DNA from 2 places in the Paenibacillus sonchi genome. Region 2 is predicted to be linked to the other one. Evidence: riboswitches for the same ligand, from Rfam matches in the RefSeq annotation. Region 2 holds a riboswitch; the other holds the start of a gene.
What was found. Region 2 has a riboswitch for cyclic di-GMP ahead of JI735_RS12285 (transglutaminase-like domain-containing protein). Riboswitches for the same ligand answer to the same signal wherever they lie in the genome.
Positions count from the first base shown of each region.

Region 1: it holds a riboswitch for cyclic di-GMP, as region 2 does, so the genes downstream of both, JI735_RS37565 (thiamine pyrophosphate-binding protein) here and JI735_RS12285 (transglutaminase-like domain-containing protein) in region 2, are expected to answer to the same signal.

Region 1 covers NZ_CP068595.1:6,742,887-6,747,747, reverse strand. Annotated here, with positions in the region: gene JI735_RS30355 (carboxymuconolactone decarboxylase family protein) at 1-111, opposite strand, end outside; gene JI735_RS37570 (thiamine pyrophosphate-binding protein) at 185-1,453, opposite strand; gene JI735_RS37565 (thiamine pyrophosphate-binding protein) at 1,531-1,797, opposite strand; cyclic di-GMP riboswitch class I at 1,945-2,038, opposite strand; partial or broken gene JI735_RS38020 (methyl-accepting chemotaxis protein) at 2,538-3,071, opposite strand; gene JI735_RS38015 (HAMP domain-containing protein) at 3,086-3,787, opposite strand; gene JI735_RS30340 (helix-turn-helix transcriptional regulator) at 3,920-4,861, opposite strand, start outside.
Region 2 covers NZ_CP068595.1:2,675,959-2,680,819, reverse strand. Annotated here, with positions in the region: rRNA gene JI735_RS12290 (16S ribosomal RNA) at 1-1,036, opposite strand, end outside; gene JI735_RS12285 (transglutaminase-like domain-containing protein) at 1,448-2,257, opposite strand; cyclic di-GMP riboswitch class I at 2,271-2,352, opposite strand; cyclic di-GMP riboswitch class I at 2,427-2,508, opposite strand; gene JI735_RS12280 (class D sortase) at 2,629-3,285, opposite strand; gene JI735_RS36890 (GtrA family protein) at 3,338-3,508, opposite strand; gene JI735_RS36885 (GtrA family protein) at 3,496-3,741, opposite strand; gene JI735_RS12265 (glycosyltransferase family 2 protein) at 3,731-4,720, opposite strand; gene JI735_RS12260 (phospholipid carrier-dependent glycosyltransferase) at 4,772-4,861, opposite strand, start outside.

The DNA of each region.
Region 1 (4,861 bases), 3.4 Mb from region 2:
ATACTCGGCCAGCTCCGGAAAATGCTCCTTGATTGGAGCCAGAGCTTTGGCACCGTAATTGCCAGACAGGTTGGAAAAATGCCTGAGACCGCTGTTAATTGTATCTTCCACAGAGATGCCTCCTGAATTGTGATGAGCGGCAAGGAGCAATCAAGATTGTAGAGGTCCTTGCCGCTGTTGATTCTTAGTTGAGATTCAAGGTTCGATGGGCCGTCGGAGGCACTTCAGTACGGTCGGTCAGCAGTTCAATTACAGCCACGCGGTTAGAGGCTACTGCAGCATGGATAGCAGATGTGAATTGTTCCAGAGTCTCGCATCTGTAGCCTGTGGCCCCCAAGGATTCAGCAAATTTCACGGCATCCATAGGAACTTCGAAGATCGTGCCGTCGATTCTGCCTGTTGTTTTTTCCATGCCCTTTAACGCCATATCGAGCTGCATATTGTTCACAACGATAAAGATCACGGGAATGTCCTTGCACACGGCCGTATTTATTTCTGTGCCAAGCATCATGAAGCAGCCGTCACCGGTAATGCAGAAAATCGTTTCTTCCGGTGAAGCCACCTTAGCGCCGATAGCCATCCCAATGGAATTGCCCATGCAGGCAAAATAGGCATCAAAGACAACGCTGCCGGGCTTTTTGACCTTGTACCATTTCGCGGCATTGAAGCCATGGCTGCCATCATCAACAAAAACGGTGTTGTTGTACGGGATCAGGTCGCTTAATGTGTCCATGACGGATGCAAGCGAAAGCTTGGGCAGAACCGGCAACTCTTCCGCATAATGAACATCGGTTTCTGTTTCGTGCTTTTTAATAGCAGCCGAATCAAAATTCTGAAGATAGAACGCAAGATTATCGCGTAAGTCCCCGCTTACAGCGATTGTCTCTGAGGTTAATATTTTTCCGACGAAGGTAGGGTCGACGTCAAATTGGATCAATGTTTTGGGATGATTCTCTGCTTTAAGATTGCAGATGGTCATATCGCTGAGACGCGAGCCAAGGACGATGAACACATCACTGCGGTTTAACAAATCCTCACCGTGCTTGCAGCCGCCGACACCGATGGGGCCGTGATACAGCGGGTGATCCCAGGCGATGGCACCCTTGCCGCCGGGAGAGGTGACCACCGGAATATTGAAGGTTTCAGCCAGTTGAAGAAGCTCCTCGTGCGCGCCGGAACGATTGACTCCTTTGCCCGCAATGATCAGAGGATGGCTTGATTCATTAATTACAGAAAGTACGCGTTCCAAATTACCGGCACTGACCAGATGTTCGCGCTCAGGGATAACAATCCGGCATTCTTCCAGCATTTCGGTCTGCACATCAAACGGGATACAGAGATGAACCGGTCCCCGTTGTCCGCTCAAGGCAATGGAGACGGCATGATTGAAAATCGTGCCGAAATGATCGCCGCGTTCCACCAGCTTGCTGTAAAGGGTCGCGGGTCTGAACATGTCCGCCAGATCGGCCAGATAAGCTGAAGAATCCTGGCACTGGGGAATCCCCAGCTCCTTGATGGATTGGTGTCCTGTTATAAAAAGTACGGGAAGATTATTCGCCTTGGCATGTGCTGCGGCGGTGAGAAGATTGGTACCCCCGGTCCGGAGGTCCCAAAAGCCACTCCGAGTTTCCCTGTTTTGAGAGCATAGCCGGCGGCTTCGAACCCGGAACTGGATTCGTGTCTCCCTGGAATAAATTCAATGCCGTAATCCACCATTTTCAGGACTACGGGACAAATAGACTTGCCGATTATGCCAAAGGAATGTGTTACACCGAGGTTTCGTAGTGCCTCAGCCATATAATCTGAAACTGTTTTCAAAGGAAATCCACCCCACCCAATGTTTTTTTTATTTATTCAGCAAAATAGAAAACCTGTACTCATGAGAGCACAGGTTGGCTGCGTAAATAACCATAGAGAACGCAGGAAAACCCGGACGTTCGGCTGTTCAGCAACCTGGCTGTCATGGTCCCATAGAAATGAGACTGTAGATCCATGGCTTTGCGTCATTCCCTTTCGGTGAATTTTGCCAATATGTGTTAAAGAAAATAATACCTTTTTTTATTTTACAATATATTTCTGACTCAGCTTTTGTCAATATATTTGTGCTGATAACCTCGGATTTTGGCGAATCCTGCCTGATCGCATCCATGTGAAAAACAGTATCATTTTGTATATATATAAGAATGAATGAGAAAAAAGAGCTAATGAAAAAAAGTCCAAAAATGCAAACTGTGAAGAAATATTGAAATAATCTAAAAATGAGGATTTTGAACTATAAACTCACTTGCAGAAGGGTTGTTCAGCCATAATAAAGGAATGCATTGTAAAATTCACTATGTAAAAAGGACCACTGAATAAAGAGCGGTTCATCTGCAAATATCTGCATTCCAAAAACAGAGGCAGGCAAAAGGAGAGAAGTGCAAAAGAATGGAGGGGCTCTTCTAATGCAAAAAAACTGTAACTGATGAATATAACAGCGAAAATTTTGTGAACAAAAAAACTGCCGCAGGAAGGATACGGCAGTCTCCCCGTAACAGTTAAAATTTGAAAATATGAATCGTTTTTTGCAGCTGGAATACCGCTTGGGTCATTTTCTCAGTCTCCTCGGCAACGGATTGCAAGGCATGGATTTGCTCGTTCATCGCTGCGGAGACCTCTTCCGTTCCCGCCGCCGTTTCTTCGGTAATCGCGGAAATATTTTCGATGGCGCCGGAGATTTTGAGTGCGCTCTCCAGCATGAGGTCGCTTTCGGCAGAGAAAGAAGCAATTTGCTCGGTTATGTATTGGACGCTTTGCACAATCTGTGCGAAAATATTCGCTGTTTCGATGATCATCTCATTCTGTACCTGAACGACTTCCTCGTTAATGGCGATATTCTCGATCGCTTGCTTGATATCGTTCTCTATGCTGCGGACCAGACTGAATACCTCTTTGGTGGAGGCGGTAGATTCCTCGGCCAGCTTGCGTACTTCCTGGGCCACGACAGCAAAACCACGGCCATGTTCGCCAGCCCGGGCTGCTTCAATAGAGGCGTTGAGCGACAAGAGGTTGGTCTGCTCGGCGATTTCTGTGATCGTTTTGGTGATCATTGTAATCCCCGGGCATTTTGGGAAAGTGCTTCAATCGTGTCGGCCACCTTCTGGGTAGCTTGTATATTCTTGCGCATGCCTTCGGCTTGTGTATCCACCGATTGCCGTCCTTTTTCAACCAGTTCCAATGTATGTACAGACCGTCTGTTCATTTCCTTGGTCGAGCTCGTATAGTTGGAGACCTTGGTCTCTATGTCTTTGATGGATTCGGTCATGTCGGCAATGTCCACGGAGATTTCATTTGCGCCAAGAGCCAGTTCATTGGACGAGGAGGCGACCTGGGCCATTACTATCTTCAGATTCTGGTTCTTGTCTTCAATGCCGCGGCTGGCATCCATAACCTGGCGGGTAATCTGCGAAGCATCAGTAAGGATCTTTTTCAGCTTATCGATCATGGTATTGAAGGACCGGCTGATATCCCCCATAGAGCCGTTCTCGTCGGCCCGGCTGGTAAAGTCGCCTTTTGCAATGGTGTGTGTAACATTAGAAATGTCGTCAAACGAAGATGTAAGCGTTCTCTCAATGAAGCGTGAAAGAGGGAAGGTAAGAGCTGCCAATACCGCTACCAGTATTATTCCGATAACAACCTTGCCCATGATCAATAAAGTGATCAGTACAGGAACTGCAAATAATGCGGCGATCAGATAACATCCGGCAACAATTCTCTGTTTTAGCGGAAGCTTGTTCATCCAGTCCATAATAACTATTCCCCCTAATAAATATGTTGAGTATTGTAATATTATAGGCGATTTCAGGACGTTAGGTCTATTGTAAGAATTGACATAATTTATTACGGGAAACAGCTATCTTTTCCTGGGCGGACCAAGTGCCTATTCTTGCTGCGGACGGGAATTTCCCGGAAGGGAACGTCTTACCCTGCGGCCCAGCAGGACTGTTTTTAAGGCAGCCTTATATACTCTGACACGCAATTCCTCCGGTTCCCCGATGATCACATTAGGACCTAAGGACAACATCACCCGGCAAGCTGCTTCTATAGTGTTGAACTCTGCTTCAACCTTTAGCCACACAGAACCTGGGGAATCCTCCATGGATAGCACTGTAACATAACGTTCCTGGCTTAATACTGGCAGGGAAGAAGATTGCAATGAAAATTTGGCCTTATAGCTGGGGAGGGCCGATTTGAAGGATACTTTGGATGACTCCCAATAGCTTGTAAGCTCAAAATCGTCAGGCCGAATATAAGCTTCATCTATCATTTGACAGGCAATGATTCTTGAGACCCGGTAGGTTCTGAATTGCCCGTCATGCTCCCCGATAACATACCAGACCCCTTGTTTAGCCACCAAACCCAGCAGTCCGATCTTTCTGTTCTTTACTTCCCCGCTGCGGAGATAGGAGATATTTACCTTCCGGTCTTCCCAGAGGGCCGTCTGCAATACGGAGAGAAAGGGGAAACTCTCTTTGGAGGGAACCCATCCTTCACTGTCTATATGAATACGCTGGTTAAAATAGTTGGCGGAAGGGAATGTATTCGCAGTGGCAGCAGCCTCCAGCTTGCGTGTGGCAAGCGTGTAATCCTCATGAATACCAAGATCCTGTAAAATGGCCGGATCGGCTGAGAGCAGCAGTGCGCCTATTTCTTTGGGCTTCATGCCGGTAAGCGAGGTCCTGTAGCCCTCTGTGAGCATCCAGCCTCCTTCCCGGCCTCTTTCAGCCAATACGGGGATTCCAGAGGCGCTCAGCGCCTCCATATCGCGAAATATCGTTCGTTCAGACACCTCCAGGGTGCCGGCAAGCTCACGGGAGGTGAC
Region 2 (4,861 bases):
CGAAGGGCACCTAATGCATCTCTGCTTCGTTAGTTGGATGTCAAGACCTGGTAAGGTTCTTCGCGTTGCTTCGAATTAAACCACATACTCCACTGCTTGTGCGGGTCCCCGTCAATTCCTTTGAGTTTCAGTCTTGCGACCGTACTCCCCAGGCGGAGTGCTTACTGTGTTAACTTCGGCACCAAGGGTATCGAAACCCCTAACACCTAGCACTCATCGTTTACGGCGTGGACTACCAGGGTATCTAATCCTGTTTGCTCCCCACGCTTTCGCGCCTCAGCGTCAGTTACAGCCCAGAAAGTCGCCTTCGCCACTGGTGTTCCTCCACATCTCTACGCATTTCACCGCTACACGTGGAATTCCACTTTCCTCTTCTGTACTCAAGCTGCCCAGTTTCCAGTGCGACCCCAGGTTGAGCCCAAGGTTTAAACACCAGACTTAAGCAGCCGCCTGCGCGCGCTTTACGCCCAATAATTCCGGACAACGCTTGCCCCCTACGTATTACCGCGGCTGCTGGCACGTAGTTAGCCGGGGCTTTCTTCTCAGGTACCGTCACTCCGGTAGCAGTTACTCTACCGGACGTTCTTCCCTGGCAACAGAGCTTTACGATCCGAAAACCTTCATCACTCACGCGGCGTTGCTCCGTCAGGCTTTCGCCCATTGCGGAAGATTCCCTACTGCTGCCTCCCGTAGGAGTCTGGGCCGTGTCTCAGTCCCAGTGTGGCCGTTCACCCTCTCAGGTCGGCTACGCATCGTCGCCTTGGTAGGCCGTTACCCCACCAACTAGCTAATGCGCCGCAGGCCCATCCTCTAGCAGCAGATTGCTCCGCCTTTCATCCCAAACCCATGTGGGTCAAGGAATTATCCGGTATTAGCTACCGTTTCCGGTAGTTATCCCAGTCTAGAGGGTAGGTTGCCTACGTGTTACTCACCCGTCCGCCGCTAAGTTTACCCCGAAGGATAAACTCCGCTCGACTTGCATGTATTAGGCACGCCGCCAGCGTTCGTCCTGAGCCAGGATCAAACTCTCCAATTGGTATTGAAAAGAGCGATAGCTCATTTTGAAACATCTGACGAGAATTTGCATTCTCTGATGAAATTTCTAAAGCGCGAAACACGCTATGAAAATCATCTATTTTGGATCTCACTTGCGTGAAATCCCACTCACTCGTTGTTCAGTTTTCAAAGATCAAACTCGTTGTCGGCGATGATTATGTCGTCACCAGCAACTCTTATAATATATCACGTTTGTTTGAGAAATGCAAGTTTTTTTCGAACAATCTATTCAACTGTTCTTCTTTTACTCTGCAGCGCTCCAACAACGCTTATTTATAATACTCCAGAGTCATATAAAAAAGCAACCCTTTAGAAAAAGAAAGATAACCCACTTAATATTTAAGCGGGTTATCTCCAAAAGATCCGATTGTTGATTGTATATTCACTTCTCTTAATAGAATTTTGCTGCGGAGTATTTGCTTGCTACTTTAATTAATCCCGTTTCTTTGTTGTTCTTGCCCAAACCGGCATCAACTGTAGTGTCGATAGTCACCCACTTGCCGTCAAGCAAGACTTCGTTCCAGGCATGGTATGAAGTCACATAGCTGGTATTCCCCATCACCAATTTGGTAGGTATGCCTTGACTGCGGAGCATGGTTGCAAACAATGAAGCATAATCGTAGCAAATCCCCTTCTTGGTGGCCAGTGTATTGTCATTGTTGGGGATGTAGTCAGTCGTAACACTGGAAGCTAAGCTATAGTCATATTTCACATTAGAAACGATGTAGTTGTATATTGCTTTTACCTTTTGTTCATCAGTGGTCAGCCCCTGTGTGAGCTGAGCAGCCTTCAGAACTGATTTATCGGAAGAACTCCATTTCACATTCTGTACGGAGCTCAAGTATACGTCGTTCGCATCGCTCATGCTGAGGTCTACGGTTTCGGAGGACATCACTTTGTATTTATTGCCGGTAGTGTTCTCCAGAACAGAAACTTTATAAGATCCATTACCTTGCTGCAGCGGGAAGGTTTCATTAGGCTTAGAAGCATATAGGTTATATGTGTAGCTGTTGTTGTCCTTAGTAATCATGAGCTTAATACGCTTGTCCTTAGGAACTTCATAAGAAACAGCGATAACCCCTTGATTCAATTGCGATGTATTCAACCAGCCTGTGTCCGTGCTGGCAGCTTCAGCTGATCCTGTCTGAACGGAAGCGGCAACTACAAACAATGTTAACAACGTAAAAAAGAACTTCTTCATGGATAAAACCCCTTTCGGTAGCTGGCTGCCATCCATAGCGGGAAGGCCCTTTAGCTTTGCGTCCCTACCTTTCGATAGGTTTGCCGTTATCGTATAAGCTTTATCTGTTCTTACTTCTAATGCGGTTTGATAGATTCATATTTAAGAACAAACAAAAAAAGCCTCTTCATTCGGTAGCTGGCTGCCATCCATAGCGGGAAGGCCCTTTAGCTTTGCGTCCCTACCTTTCGATAGGTTTGCCGTTGTCGTGTTTAGCTTTTATAGTTATATAGTATCATATTTATATCTATATTCAAGACCCAAATCACTAGACTTCTACTATTTTTTAATTAAATTCTAATATACTACCTTTAGGCCGCGCTAATTGGGATTTAAGACAATCTGGCATGAATAATCAGGCGATGAGTCGGATTGACCAATGGATCACAGGTAATCAGAGTGAGTATTTTATCATCGTTATGTCCATTTAATACGGAAACATCCGTAGGCTCTACAATTGAAATATCATACACTACGTATTGGTAATCCTGTTCCTTTGTTTGCACGGATATGGTATCACCGACCTCAACTTCGTTGAGCCTGTTAAAAAGCCTGCCTGCTGTTCTCGATCTATGTGCTGCAATCGCAGCATTGCCAACCTGCCCGATAGCCGCGGTCTCCTTCATGTGGGCGGCAGCATGCTTCATGTTGGCTTTAGTGGCCCCTTCCAGTACGGGCAGCTTCAAATTGATTTTGTCGATCTGGATAATGCCTGTGATCTTGCCTCCCAGCTTAATTTCGGGAGCCGGCGCTTCTGTCGCTTTCGCCAGGTCACCCTCAGAGGATTCCTCGGCGAGAAGCTGGGTGACTTCAGCATATTGTTTGTGCAGATCTGACTGCGGAGATGGTGACGGCGAAATCTCACTGTACGCCTGTTCGGCTTCCTCCAGCAGCTTCTGCTGCTGCCAGTCGTTATACCATTCATTTGCTTTGGGGTACAGCATCAGCAGAATCCCGGCAAGAATAATTAAGTAAGAGAACTTGCGCATGAAATCACCTCCGAAAGTTAGTATTAAAGTCCAATCTATCTAGTGCATTTTTTCAAAATACCCACTTCCGGCTTCCGAAAAAATTGATCACTACGGTTACGACGGTAACCAGCACTTTGGCAACCAGCACCTGAATGCCGAAGCGGCCGGTCAGCAAATGCATAAGCAGCACTGATATCCCCAGCACAACCAGGTTCAGCACAATGAACCTTACCAGCTGCATCCGGTCAAAGCTATCCTTGCTCCCCGGTCCCGGTCCCGAAAAGTCACCTTCTTATTCCAAATGAAACTGTTGGCGGTACCGGCGCTGTAAGAAATGATCTGCGCCGGGGCATTCATCATCCCCAGTGAGTGCAGGAGAGTGAATATGGCAAAATCAATCAAGGTATTCAGCACACCTACGGCATTGAATTTTAAAAACTGGATGAATCCTGCATTAATCTGTCTATCTGGCATAATCATTGTCCTTCCGCACGCCCGCGTTCTCTCCGCCACTCTCTGCATCGCCGTAGCCCCTCGTCTCACGCACGATATACAGCGGTCTATCCTTGGATTCATCATAAATCCGCCCAATGTATTCACCGATTACGCCGAGCAGCATCAGCACAATACCATTAAACAGCAGATTCACACCCACGATTGAAGCCCAGCCGGGTACCGTCCATGAGGTGAACACCTTCTGGAACAGAACAAAGAACAGATAAAGAAAGCTGGAAAAGGAAAGAAAGAAGCCAATGTATGAGGCTATTTTCAGCGGTTTGTGGGAAAAAGAGGTGATGCCGTCCAGCGCAAACCGGATCATTTTCTTCAGCGGATATTTGGTTTCACCGGCAAAACGCTCTTCACGCACGTATTCAACCATAGTCTGGCGAAAGCCCACCCAGCTTACCAGCCCGCGCACATAGCGGTTCTTCTCCTTCAGACCGCGCAGCACATCACATACCTTGCGGTCAATTAACCGGAAATCACCCGTGTCTGTAGGAATCTCCACACTGGTCATGCTGCTGAGCAGACGGTAGAACATCTTTGCGGTTGCTTTTTTGAAGAGCGTTTCTCCCTGGCGCTTAAGCCGCTTGGCATAGACTACCTCATAACCCTCTTTCCACTTCGCAATCATCTGCAAAATTACCTCAGGCGGGTCCTGAAGATCCGCATCAATAACCACGACCGCCTCGCCTTCAGCATAATCCATCCCCGCCGTGATCGCCACCTGATGGCCAAAATTGCGCGAGAAATCAACCAGCTTGACATGCTCGTCGCGGCTGCTGATCTCACGCATAATCTCAGCTGTACGATCCCGGCTCCCGTCGTTAACGAAGACAAGCTCGTAAGAATCGCCGCAGCCGTCCATGACCTTTTTGAGACGCTCATACGTATGCTGAATGACTTCTTCCTCATTGAACATGGGGACAATTACACTGTATCTGGCTTTCACCTTAGTTCCTCCTAAAATTATGTAACTGCTGTGTAAGCATCCGCCACTTCACTAGAAGACCCAGGAAGGGAACCAGCGCAGCACAACGTCCACATAGTCTTTACTAACCTGCATGCCTGACAGCACAGGATAAAACATTAC